DNA from 3 places in the Leucobacter alluvii genome. Region 3 is predicted to be linked to each of the others. Evidence: predicted binding sites of a transcription regulator. Region 3 holds the regulator's gene; each other region holds the start of a gene.

Region 1 (3,413 bases), 370 kb from region 3:
GCGAGGGTGCCGATGACGCGACGGGAGGTGCGAGTGCCTGAGGTCATGAGCATCAGGCTAGGGCACGCCAGTGCGCCGCGCACAGCGCCGCACGAACCGGCGCGGCAGCTGCTAGAGTGAGCGGCATGCTGTTCGGCTCGCTTCTCCTTAGCTGCCGCGACGAGTCCTCGACTTCGAACTAATCAGTCTCTGGCCTCCCTCGTCGCGGTGTTCGTGTTTGGCTGAGCAAGACCACGACGAGAAAGACGAGTCCATGCAGAACCTGCAGCAGCCCTCCGGGATGCCGACCCACCGGTACCGCCCGTTCCACGAGATCATCTCTGTCGATCTCCCCGATCGCACGTGGCCGTCGAAGCGCATCACGGAGGCGCCGCGCTGGTGCGCCGTCGACCTGCGCGACGGCAACCAGGCCCTGATCGATCCGATGAGCCCCGAGCGCAAGCGCATCATGTTCGATCTGCTCGTCAAGATGGGGTACAAGGAGATCGAGGTCGGCTTCCCGTCGGCGAGCCAGACCGACTTCGACTTCGTGCGGCACCTCATCGAAGACGACGCGATTCCGGGCGATGTCACCATCCAGGTGCTGACCCAGGCGCGCGAGCACCTCATCACGCGGACGTACGAGTCGCTCATCGGCGCCAAACGCGCCATCGTGCACCTCTACAACTCCACGAGCATCCTGCAGCGCGACGTCGTGTTCCGGTCCGATCGTGCAGGCATCAAGCAGATCGCCGTCGACGGTGCGAAGCTCTGCCGGTCGAGCGAGCACATCTGCGCCGACACCGAGGTCTTTTACGAGTACTCGCCGGAGTCGTACACGGGTACCGAGCTCGAGTACGCCGTCGAGGTCTGCAACGAGGTCCTCGAGGTGCTCGAGCCGACACCGGAGCGCAAGGTCATCATCAATCTCCCCGCCACCGTGGAGATGGCGACACCGAACGTGTACGCCGATTCGATCGAGTGGATGAGCCGCCACCTCGCGCATCGCGAGAACGTCATTCTCTCGCTGCACCCGCACAACGACCGCGGCACCGCGGTCGCAGCAGCCGAGCTCGGCTACCAGGCGGGCGCCGATCGCATCGAGGGGTGCCTCTTCGGCAATGGCGAGCGCACCGGCAACGTCGACCTCGTCGCGCTCGGCATCAACCTGTTCACGCAGGGCATCGATCCGCAGATCGACTTCTCGCGCCTCGACGAAGTGCGTCGCACCGCCGAGTACTGCAACCAGTTGCGGGTGCCGGAGCGCAGTCCGTGGGCCGGAGACCTGGTGTACACCGCATTCTCCGGATCGCATCAGGACGCGATCAAGAAGGGCTTCGAGCGGATGGCGCAGGACGCCGAGGCGGCCGGCACGAGCGTCGACGAGATCGAGTGGGCCGTGCCCTACTTGCCCGTCGACCCGAAGGACCTCGGGCGGTCGTACGAAGCCGTGATCCGGGTGAACTCGCAGTCGGGCAAGGGAGGCGTCGCCTATCTGCTCAAGACGGACCACCATCTCGACCTGCCGCGGCGACTGCAGATCGAGTTCAGCTCGGTCGTGCAGAGCGTGACCGATTCGGCCGGCGGCGAGATGTCGAGCGACGAGATCTGGCGCATCTTCCAGGACGAGTATCTGCCGGCGCAGGTCGAGGATGCCGAGACGTGGGGGCGGTACAAGCTGTTCCGCACATCGGCGACGAGCGCCGGCGACGGCGTCACCGAACTCGTCGTGGACTCCCGCGTCGGCTCAGAGGATCAGCGACTCACCGCGCGCGGCAACGGACCGGTCGACGCGTTCCTCAACGCGCTGAACGAGGCCGGGCACTCCGTGACGCTCTTCGACTACGTCGAGCATGCCATGAGCTCTGGCGGCGACGCCGTCGCGGCGTCCTACGTCGATCTCGAGGTCGACGGGCAGCGCCTGTGGGGCGTCGGCATCGACGCGGATACGAGCCGAGCGACGCTGGAGGCGATCGTGAGCGCGGTCAACCGCGCGGTTCGCAACCGGGCCCGCGAAGGCGTGGCCGCGTCGGCCACCGCCTGACGCACTGCCGGTCGCTGCCGACCGCTGCGAGCGGGGTCACTCTTCGTGCGTGTTGCAGGTGAGACACGCACGAAGAGCGACCCCGCTCGCACGGCGCGGAGGGCAGTTTCGTAGATATGTTCGAATCATCGGTGTGGCGGGTCCCGCGACTGGCGCCCGTCTTCTAGGGTGATCATGTGATTGCTTCGATTCGCGGGCCCGTGCTCGCTGCGGGTGCCGGCTGGGTCGTCGTGGAGCTCGGAGGGCTCGGCATGCGCGTCGAAGTGCCGAGCGGCCGGGCCGCCGCGGCTCTGCCCGGAGACGAATTGCGCCTGCAGACCTCGCTCATCGTGCGCGAGGACTCGCTGACGCTGTTCGGATTCGCCACCGAGGCGGAACTCGACGTGTTCGGGCATCTCATCGCCGTCTCGGGCGTTGGCCCTCGCAGCGCGCTCGGTGTGCTCTCGGCCCTCACTCCGGCTGAGATCGCGGCGGCCGTGGCCGCTGACGACGAGAAGCCGTTTCGCAAGGTGTCGGGCATCGGCCCGAAGACGGCGAAACTCATCACGCTCTCACTCTCGGGCAAGCTCTCGCACCTCGCTTTCGAATCCGGCCCGGCCGCTGCCGGCATCGTCTCGCCCTCTGATGCCATCGCAGACGGCGTGCGCGCTGGACTCGTCGGCCTCGGGTGGGGGGAGGCGGAGGCCGGCCAGGCCGTGCAAGACGCACGAGATGCCGGTGCGTCGGATGACAGTGCAGGCCTGCTCAGGGCGGCACTGGCGCTCCTGCAGGCGGGTCGCAGCGGACGAGGATCGCGGGGCGTTCGGTGACCGGAGAGCTCTCCGCGCAGGCCACGGCGGCCGAACAGGGATACGAAGGCGCGCTCCGACCGACGAGCCTGGCCGAGTTCGTCGGTCAGTCGAAGGTGCGGCGTCAGCTCGGGCTGCTGCTCGATGCGGCGACCATGCGACGGCACACGCCCGACCACATCCTGCTCGCCGGCCCCCCGGGTCTCGGCAAGACCACACTGTCCATGATCGTCGCCACGGAGCTCGAGAAGCCGCTGCATCAGACGTCGGGGCCGGCGATTCAGCATGCTGGCGATCTCGCGGCAGTGCTCTCGGCGTTGACGCCGGGGGAGGTGCTCTTCATCGACGAGATCCATCGGATGGCTCGCAGCGCCGAGGAGATGCTCTACCTCGCGATGGAGGACTTCAAGGTCGACATCATGGTCGGCAAGGGGGCCGGTGCGACGTCGGTGCCGCTGGAACTCTCTCCGTTCACGCTCGTGGGGGCCACGACGCGAGCCGGTCTGCTCCCGAACCCGCTCCGCGACCGATTCGGATTCACCGCGCACCTCGAGTTCTACTCGGATGATGAGCTCGCGAAGGTGGTGGGCCGCGCCTCGAAG
Region 2 (3,413 bases), on a different contig from region 3:
CCATCGATTCCCGGGTGTCCCAGGGGAAGAACGGGCTCACGAAACCTCGTGATGCAAGATCCGATGGGGCGATGCCCCGGAGAGGGGCATTCAACATGCCTACGTCAAAGAACAGGTTCACCCACCGCGACGGCTGGTGGGGCGAACTCAACTTGCGTTACCAGCACGTCCCGTTTCAGTCAGGGCATGAGTTCGAAGCCGAGCAAGCCGCACTCGCAGTGCTGGCGGCCCATCCGCCGGTCGGCTTCGTCGGTGACACGGGAGGCAGCGAGATCTCTGCGGATCAGCTCAACGAGCTAGTCAGAGGCGCGGTCGAGAACGCCGAGCAGGAAGCAAAAAACCAGCGGGAGTCTGCTGCTGAGGAGCGCCGCTTGCTCGGTTGGGCGAAGATCGAGGAGGCGCTGTCCAACCCCAACGATGATCGGGTGATCAATGAAGGTCGCTGGGCAGGGTTCAGCCGGGGCGACGCCGTCGCCTGGTGCTGGAATCTGTTTCAGTACGAGCCGCACGGCTTCACCCACCCCGGCTCGCAGGTGCGCCACGAGGCCATGCGGCAATTGCAGGCCGGTGGGTTGCCCGAGGTGTTCGGTTATCCCGAGCGTGCTCGCGAACTCGTAGCCCGTGGGCTGACGCCGCGCGAGTACCGGCGGCACCAGGAGGCTCTAGGCGCTCGTATATTCGCTGCCCTGGACGTCAAGCATCCTCGGCCCTAAGTGCGATAGAAGCAGGGACCTGAGCAGGGGTGAACAACAGCCCCTCTCAGGTTCTCTGCGACTCTTGTTGAGTGACGGTTGAGTGCGCACCGAGCCACCGAGATTATGAGGCCGGGCTGATGATGAACGTGACGACGCCCCACACCGTCATCTCGCTCAGCTCGGGCAGCACGAGGTGCGGAAACCCTGGGTTTTCGGCCCGCAGCGTGACCTGACCACTCTGGTCAACATGCAGGCGCTTCACCGTATACTCGCCGTCAACAATCGCAACCACGATGCGCCCGGGCACTGGCGTGACACCGCGATCAACGATCAGCAGCGCCCCGTCTGGAATCAGGGGCTCCATCGACCGCCCCGCAGCTCGCCAAAAGTAGGTGGCCGCACGGTCGCGAATGAGATGCTCGACAAGGCTCAGCTCTTCAGTTGGGTAGTCTTGGGCTGGGCTCGGAAACCCGCACTGCGCAGCCTCGGGTGCGACTGGCAGTGAAACGTCGAGCGTGAGCAGCAGGGGTTCGGGATTTTGCATCGCCGAGCATTCTATCGAACATATCTTCGAGTGACTGTGTTGTGGCCCTGGGGACGCACCTGTGTGGTGAGCTTTGACAACGAAGTGGTGAGCATTGACAACGAAGGAGCCAGCTGATGCCTACCCTCTCCGATCTCGTACGAGACGAGCGATCCGCACGCCTGCTGCTCTCGCTTGTCGGCACGCCTAACGACGAGGCAACCGGACGATTACTCACCCGCGTTGGCGCAGAAGAGTTGATCGCGCTTGCAGATCGCGACACTGAGATACCCGGCATGGATCGCGCCGAAGCTGCGGTCTGGCGCGAACATATTCGCACTCATCACGGCGTGGGTCAAGCCGCCTCCCTCATGGCAAAGAGCGCACGAGATCGGTTCATCATTCCTTCCGACGCCGACTGGCCTTCCTCATTGAACGACCTCGGTGACCGCACCCCTTACGGGCTCTGGGTAAACGGCAACACCGATCTGCTCCGTGGAGATGCTGCTGACCGCGTCACAATTACGGGAGCACGCGCAGCTACCGGCTACGGCACTTCCGTCGCCGAAGAAATCGCAAGCGGCCTCTCCGAGAAAGGCCGAACGGTCGTGGCTGGTGCCGCCTACGGCATCGAAGGTTCCGCTCACCGCGCCGCACTTGCCGGGGGTGGCAGCACGATCGCAGTGATGGCGTCGGGTATCGACCGCCCGTACCCGGCAGCTCACAATCAGCTCCTCGAAAGGATCGCCCAGCGCGGGCTTGTCATATCTGAGGTGCCGCCCGGGTCCGCACCAACCCGACAGCGTTTCATCGACAGGGCGCGCCTTCAGGCGGCACTCGCGGGTGCCACCGTCATCGTTGAGGCTGGCGCCCACTCTGGCAGCATGCGCACCGCCCAAGAGGCGCAGGATCTCGGCCGCATCGTGGGTGCGGTCCCAGGCCCGGTCACGAGCGCAGCGAGCTACGGCACGAATCAGGCGATTCGAGACCGCCGCGCACAGCTAGTTTCTGGCAGTTTCGACTTCGAGCGATTGCTTCTCGCATCTGAGTCGCAACAACCGCCTCAGCCGGTATTCAACCAAACACACCAGTACAAGCAGTGGCATTCACGTCCGCGGAGCATTACCCCGCAAGGGATGTGAGCAATCCTTTCACAAGCGCAACCCGCGGGGCTCTGCTGCACGCACGGGCGCTTCTGGGTGGCGTGGGCGGTTGAGTTTCTCGATCGTACGCAATGCTGCTTCAGCGCGTGCGCGGTCGATCTTCTGAGTGGTCGCGTCGGGTGGTGCGCCGAGCGCTGCGTCGCTGGTGATCTGGTAGCGGTCACGGTAAGCAGCAATGACGCGAGCTGACCGTCGCCACGCGGTTGCACGTCGTGGATCAGTCGGCACGGCCCCAAGTGAACCGACCCATCTTGCTCCGCCAGCAACATCACGGTCGAGCACCGCATCAGCACGCTCTTCCATCAAGGCCCGACGCTCCGTAAGCGCGACCACCATGTCGTCGCTCATAATCCCGGTTGCCTCGGGCACGAGCCCAGCGATCAACCTTGGGGTGTTGCGCGCACGCCTTGCCCCAGTGGAACGTGCAGTGGCCACCGCGACCCGATGCCGCAACACTGCTGCAACATCATCTGCATCACCGAATCCTCGTGCGCGCACCAGCCGAGGCAGCAGCGCATCGACATCATGGTGGTTAGCTTCAGCGCGACGTAGATCGGCAGCCAGCGGGCCGAAGGCATCGGACTCGATCGCAGCGACAGCGTCACCTTCTGAGAGCCCCGATGCACGAATCAGCGATGCCCAGCGGTCTCGCTGCGCAGCGGCTGCGATGGTCTCGTACTCTGCCGCAAACTGTGCGATCGTACCCCAGGTCTCTTGCTCGGCAACGAGCGATTCATGAGCCGAGAGTTCCGCACCAACGTTTTGCAACACACCATAGAGAACACTCCTGGCTGTTGCCTCACCATCATCAGCAGGGTGCGGTCCACTGTGCAAAGAGTCTGGTCGATCCACCGTTACATACGCCTGGTTCCGCTCACGACCGCGGGTCATAGCAACGTACAGGTTCTCGCGCGTCATCGACGAGTCGACGAGCACATGCGCAGTGTCGGTCGTGACCCCCTGAGCGCGATACGAGGTGACCGCATATCCCAGCTCCAGATGCTCGGCAACATAGTCAGCGGGCAACACAAC
Region 3 (3,413 bases):
GAGCGAGTGGCGGGCGAACGCCGTGAGCATGTGATCGAAGAACGGAACCCCGGTCTCGATCTGCGAAGACCCCGAGCCGTCGAGATCGACGCTGACACTGATCTGCGACTCACTCGTGGATCGCTCGAGCGAGGCGGTGCGCGGTGCTGCAGTCATGGTTGTCAGTCTATCTGCGTTCCCCAGGAACCGACGGTACGCCGGGATCGATCAGGCGCCGCCCGGCCCGAGTGCCGTGATCGCCTCGATCACCGCACTCGTCTCGGCCTTCGTGCCTGCGGTGATGCGCAGGTGGCCTGGAATGCTGAGATTGCGGATGAGGATGCCACGTGCGCGCAGCGCTTCGAACGTGGCCGACGGGTCGGTGAACCCGCCGACGAGCAGAAAGTTGGCTCCCGACGGGTGCACGACGTATCCGAGGGCGGTGAGGGCGTCCGCGAGACGATCGCGTTGCGCACTGATGTCGGCCACCGTGGCGAGCATCGCGTCGGCGTGACGAATCGCAGCGGTCGCGGCCGCCTGGGTGAGCGCTGACAGGTGATACGGCAGGCGCACGAGCCGCAGGGCGTCGACCACTGCCGCGTCGGCGGCGAGGTATCCGAGACGCACGCCCGCGAACGCGAACGCTTTGCTCATGGTCCGCGATACGAGGAGCCGGTGGCGTCCGGGGAGCAGTGACACCGCGCTCTCACGCTCGGTGTCGAACTCGTGATACGCCTCGTCGACGACGAGCATGCCGTCGAACGCGTCGTAAGCGGCGAGGATCACCTCACGATCGAGCGACGTGCCCGTCGGATTGTTCGGACCGCAGAGGATCGCGACGTCCGGCTGGTGCTCGCGCAGCGCTTCGGCGACGCCCTCCGGCGTGAGCGCGTATTCTGCGGGACGCTCGACAGCGATCCATTCGGTATCGGTTCCGGAGGCGAGCAGCGGGTACATCGAATACGTCGGCGTGAAGCTCAGCAGTGACCGCCCCGGACCGGCGAATGCCTGCAGCACCTGCTGCAGCACTTCGTTCGATCCGTTCGCCGCCCACAGCTGTTCCACGCTGAGGCCGTGGCCGAGGTACCCCGCGAGGGAGCTCCGAAGCTCCGTGAACTCGCGGTCAGGGTATCGGTTCACACCGGTTACCGCTCGAGCGAGTGACTGAACGATGTCGATGGCGACGTGCTCGGGAATGGGATGCGTGTTCTCGTTGACGTTCAGGCTGACCGGCACCGCGTCTTGCGGGGCGCCGTAGGGCTCCTGGCCGACGAGATTGTCACGAAGAGGGAGGTCGCTCAAGCTAGTCACCCGACCAGTCTAAAGCCGGTGAGCCCCTCGACGATCAGTCGGTCAGGCCCCGAGTTCGTCGCCCGACACCACGCGCGGATGATCTGAGTACCGCAGCGGAACGGCGATCGCATCACCCGCCTGCAGCGATGAACCGTCCAGCTGGTTCAACTGCACAATCTCAGTGATGACATCGCGAGGGTCGGCCGTCGGGTCGAGATCAGTCGCCAGCGACCAGAGCGAGCTGCCTGGCTGCACCACGACGTAATCGAACTGCTCGCCGTTCGGCCCCTCAGCCGCGGCCATCGCCTCCGGAGCCGCGAGTGCCGCCATGAGAGCGAGAAGACCGGCGACGAGCACCGTGGCGAATCCACCGAACACGATGCGCCCGCGCCGGGTCAGGCGGAGCGAGCCCGAAGCTTCGGTCGACTCTCGTGATTCCCGGCCCAGAACAGCAGATGCGCTCATGATGACTTCTCCTTAGTCTTGCGATGACGCGGGCGTGGAGCCCATGCGAACATCTGTTTCGAATATATATTCGATGAATCGAAACCGCAAGCGTCTTTTCGAAGATACGTTTCGCTCCTTTTCCGCGACACTCGAACATATGTTTGTCGGTCTTCGAATGCTGCGGCTAGGGTTTCGGTCAACGGGATCACTGAATCAGCACCCACCGACATTCATGGATCGCGCCCCATCCGCATCGCCCCCTGGGGCCAGAAAGGACAGCGATGAGCGACGCAGCCGCGCCCCGATCCACGAAGCCGCTGAGCGAGAAGCAGCAGGCGATCCTCGAGTGCATCGCGCGTTCAGTGGAAAGCCGGGGGTATCCGCCGAGCATGCGAGAGATCGGCGACGCGGTGGGGCTCTCCTCGCTCTCGAGCGTCACGCATCAGCTCAGCAGGCTCGAGCTGGGCGGCTACATCCGCCGCGACCCCAACCGGCCGAGAGCCCTGGAGATCCTGGTCGAGCTCGCCTCGACCTCGTCGGCGATCGACGACGCACCCGCGCAGCGCCCCGAAGAGGCGGCGTACGTTCCGCTCGTCGGTCAGATCGCGGCCGGCGTGCCGATCACGGCGGAGCAGCAGGTCGAGGAGATCGTGCCGCTCCCCCGCGCTCTCGTCGGCGACGGACAGCTCTTCATGCTGCGCGTCGTCGGCGATTCGATGATCGACGCAGCGATCTGCGATGGGGATTTCGTGGTGATCCGGCAGCAGCGCGAAGCCGAGAACGGAGACATCGTCGCAGCGATGCTCGATGGAGAGGCAACGGTGAAGGTGTTCCGCCGCCGAGACGGGCACACCTGGCTCCTGCCTCGCAACAGCGCGTTCGAGCCGATCCTGGGCGATCACGCGGAAGTACTCGGGCGCGTGGTCGCGGTCTTCCGCTCGGTCTGATCGCAGGGCGCGGCGTCGCCGCGGCGCAGCACCGCTGGACACCGACGCGCGAGTGCTGGGACCCACCCGCAGCCCTTCGCTCGCTGCGGCGGTTGCTTTGTTGAACCGAGTCCATCTACAGTGATCGCATGGCCACTGCGTCGATGCCGATTCCATCCACCCATTCTCGAGCGCCGATGCTCGCGCTCGGATTCCACCCTGATTGCGTGCCGTACGAGCGCGGACTCGAGCTCCAGGCCGAGGCGGTCGACCGCATCGAGCAGGGCCTCGACCGCGGCACGGTCCTCTTGCTCGAGCACCCGCCGGTGTACACCGCCGGTCGCCGCGCCGAGCCGGATGAGTACCCGTCGGACGGCAGTCCCGTCGTCGCCGTCGACCGGGGCGGACGAGTCACCTGGCACGGTCCGGGCCAACTGGTGTGCTATCCGGTCGTCCGGCTGCGGTCCGGCGCCGGGGTCGTCGACTTCGTACGCGCCCTCGAGACGGCGATCATCGACACCGTGGCCGCATTCGGCGTATCGGGCACACGCGTGGAAGGCCGCTCGGGAGTATGGGTGACCCATCCTGATCATCCGCCGACGAAGCTCGCACAGATCGGCTTGCACGCCCGCGCCGGCATCATCACCCATGGAATTGCGATCAACTGCTGCAACGACCTCGAGCCGTTCTCCCGGATCGTGCCATGCGGGATTCCAGACGCCGGCGTGACCACGCTGAGCGCACTCGCCGGTCGGAGAATCCCGCCCG

The links. The regulator LexA, encoded in region 3, represses DNA repair genes until DNA is damaged. The targets are predictions, from matches to a motif close to TCGAACANNTGTTCGA.
Region 1: the regulator LexA is predicted to act here: its motif matches at 2,132-2,147, upstream of ruvA (Holliday junction branch migration protein RuvA).
Region 2: the regulator LexA is predicted to act here: its motif matches at 1,254-1,269, upstream of ABFX18_RS00365 (LexA family protein).

What each region holds. Positions count from the first base shown of each region.
Region 1 is NZ_BAAAOP010000005.1:482,916-486,328, forward strand. It holds gene ABFX18_RS06755 (DUF2207 domain-containing protein) at 1-47, opposite strand, end outside; gene leuA (2-isopropylmalate synthase) at 254-2,023, shown strand; gene ruvA (Holliday junction branch migration protein RuvA) at 2,200-2,832, shown strand; gene ruvB (Holliday junction branch migration DNA helicase RuvB) at 2,829-3,413, shown strand, end outside.
Region 2 is NZ_BAAAOP010000001.1:78,137-81,549, reverse strand. It holds SAM riboswitch class IV at 1-66, shown strand, start outside; gene ABFX18_RS00370 (hypothetical protein) at 96-713, shown strand; gene ABFX18_RS00365 (LexA family protein) at 817-1,239, opposite strand; gene ABFX18_RS00360 (DNA-processing protein DprA) at 1,356-2,360, shown strand; gene mobF (MobF family relaxase) at 2,370-3,413, opposite strand, start outside.
Region 3 is NZ_BAAAOP010000005.1:113,292-116,704, reverse strand. It holds gene hisB (imidazoleglycerol-phosphate dehydratase HisB) at 1-156, opposite strand, end outside; gene ABFX18_RS05075 (histidinol-phosphate transaminase) at 208-1,290, opposite strand; gene ABFX18_RS05070 (LysM peptidoglycan-binding domain-containing protein) at 1,333-1,737, opposite strand; gene lexA (transcriptional repressor LexA) at 1,980-2,666, shown strand; gene lipB (lipoyl(octanoyl) transferase LipB) at 2,795-3,413, shown strand, end outside.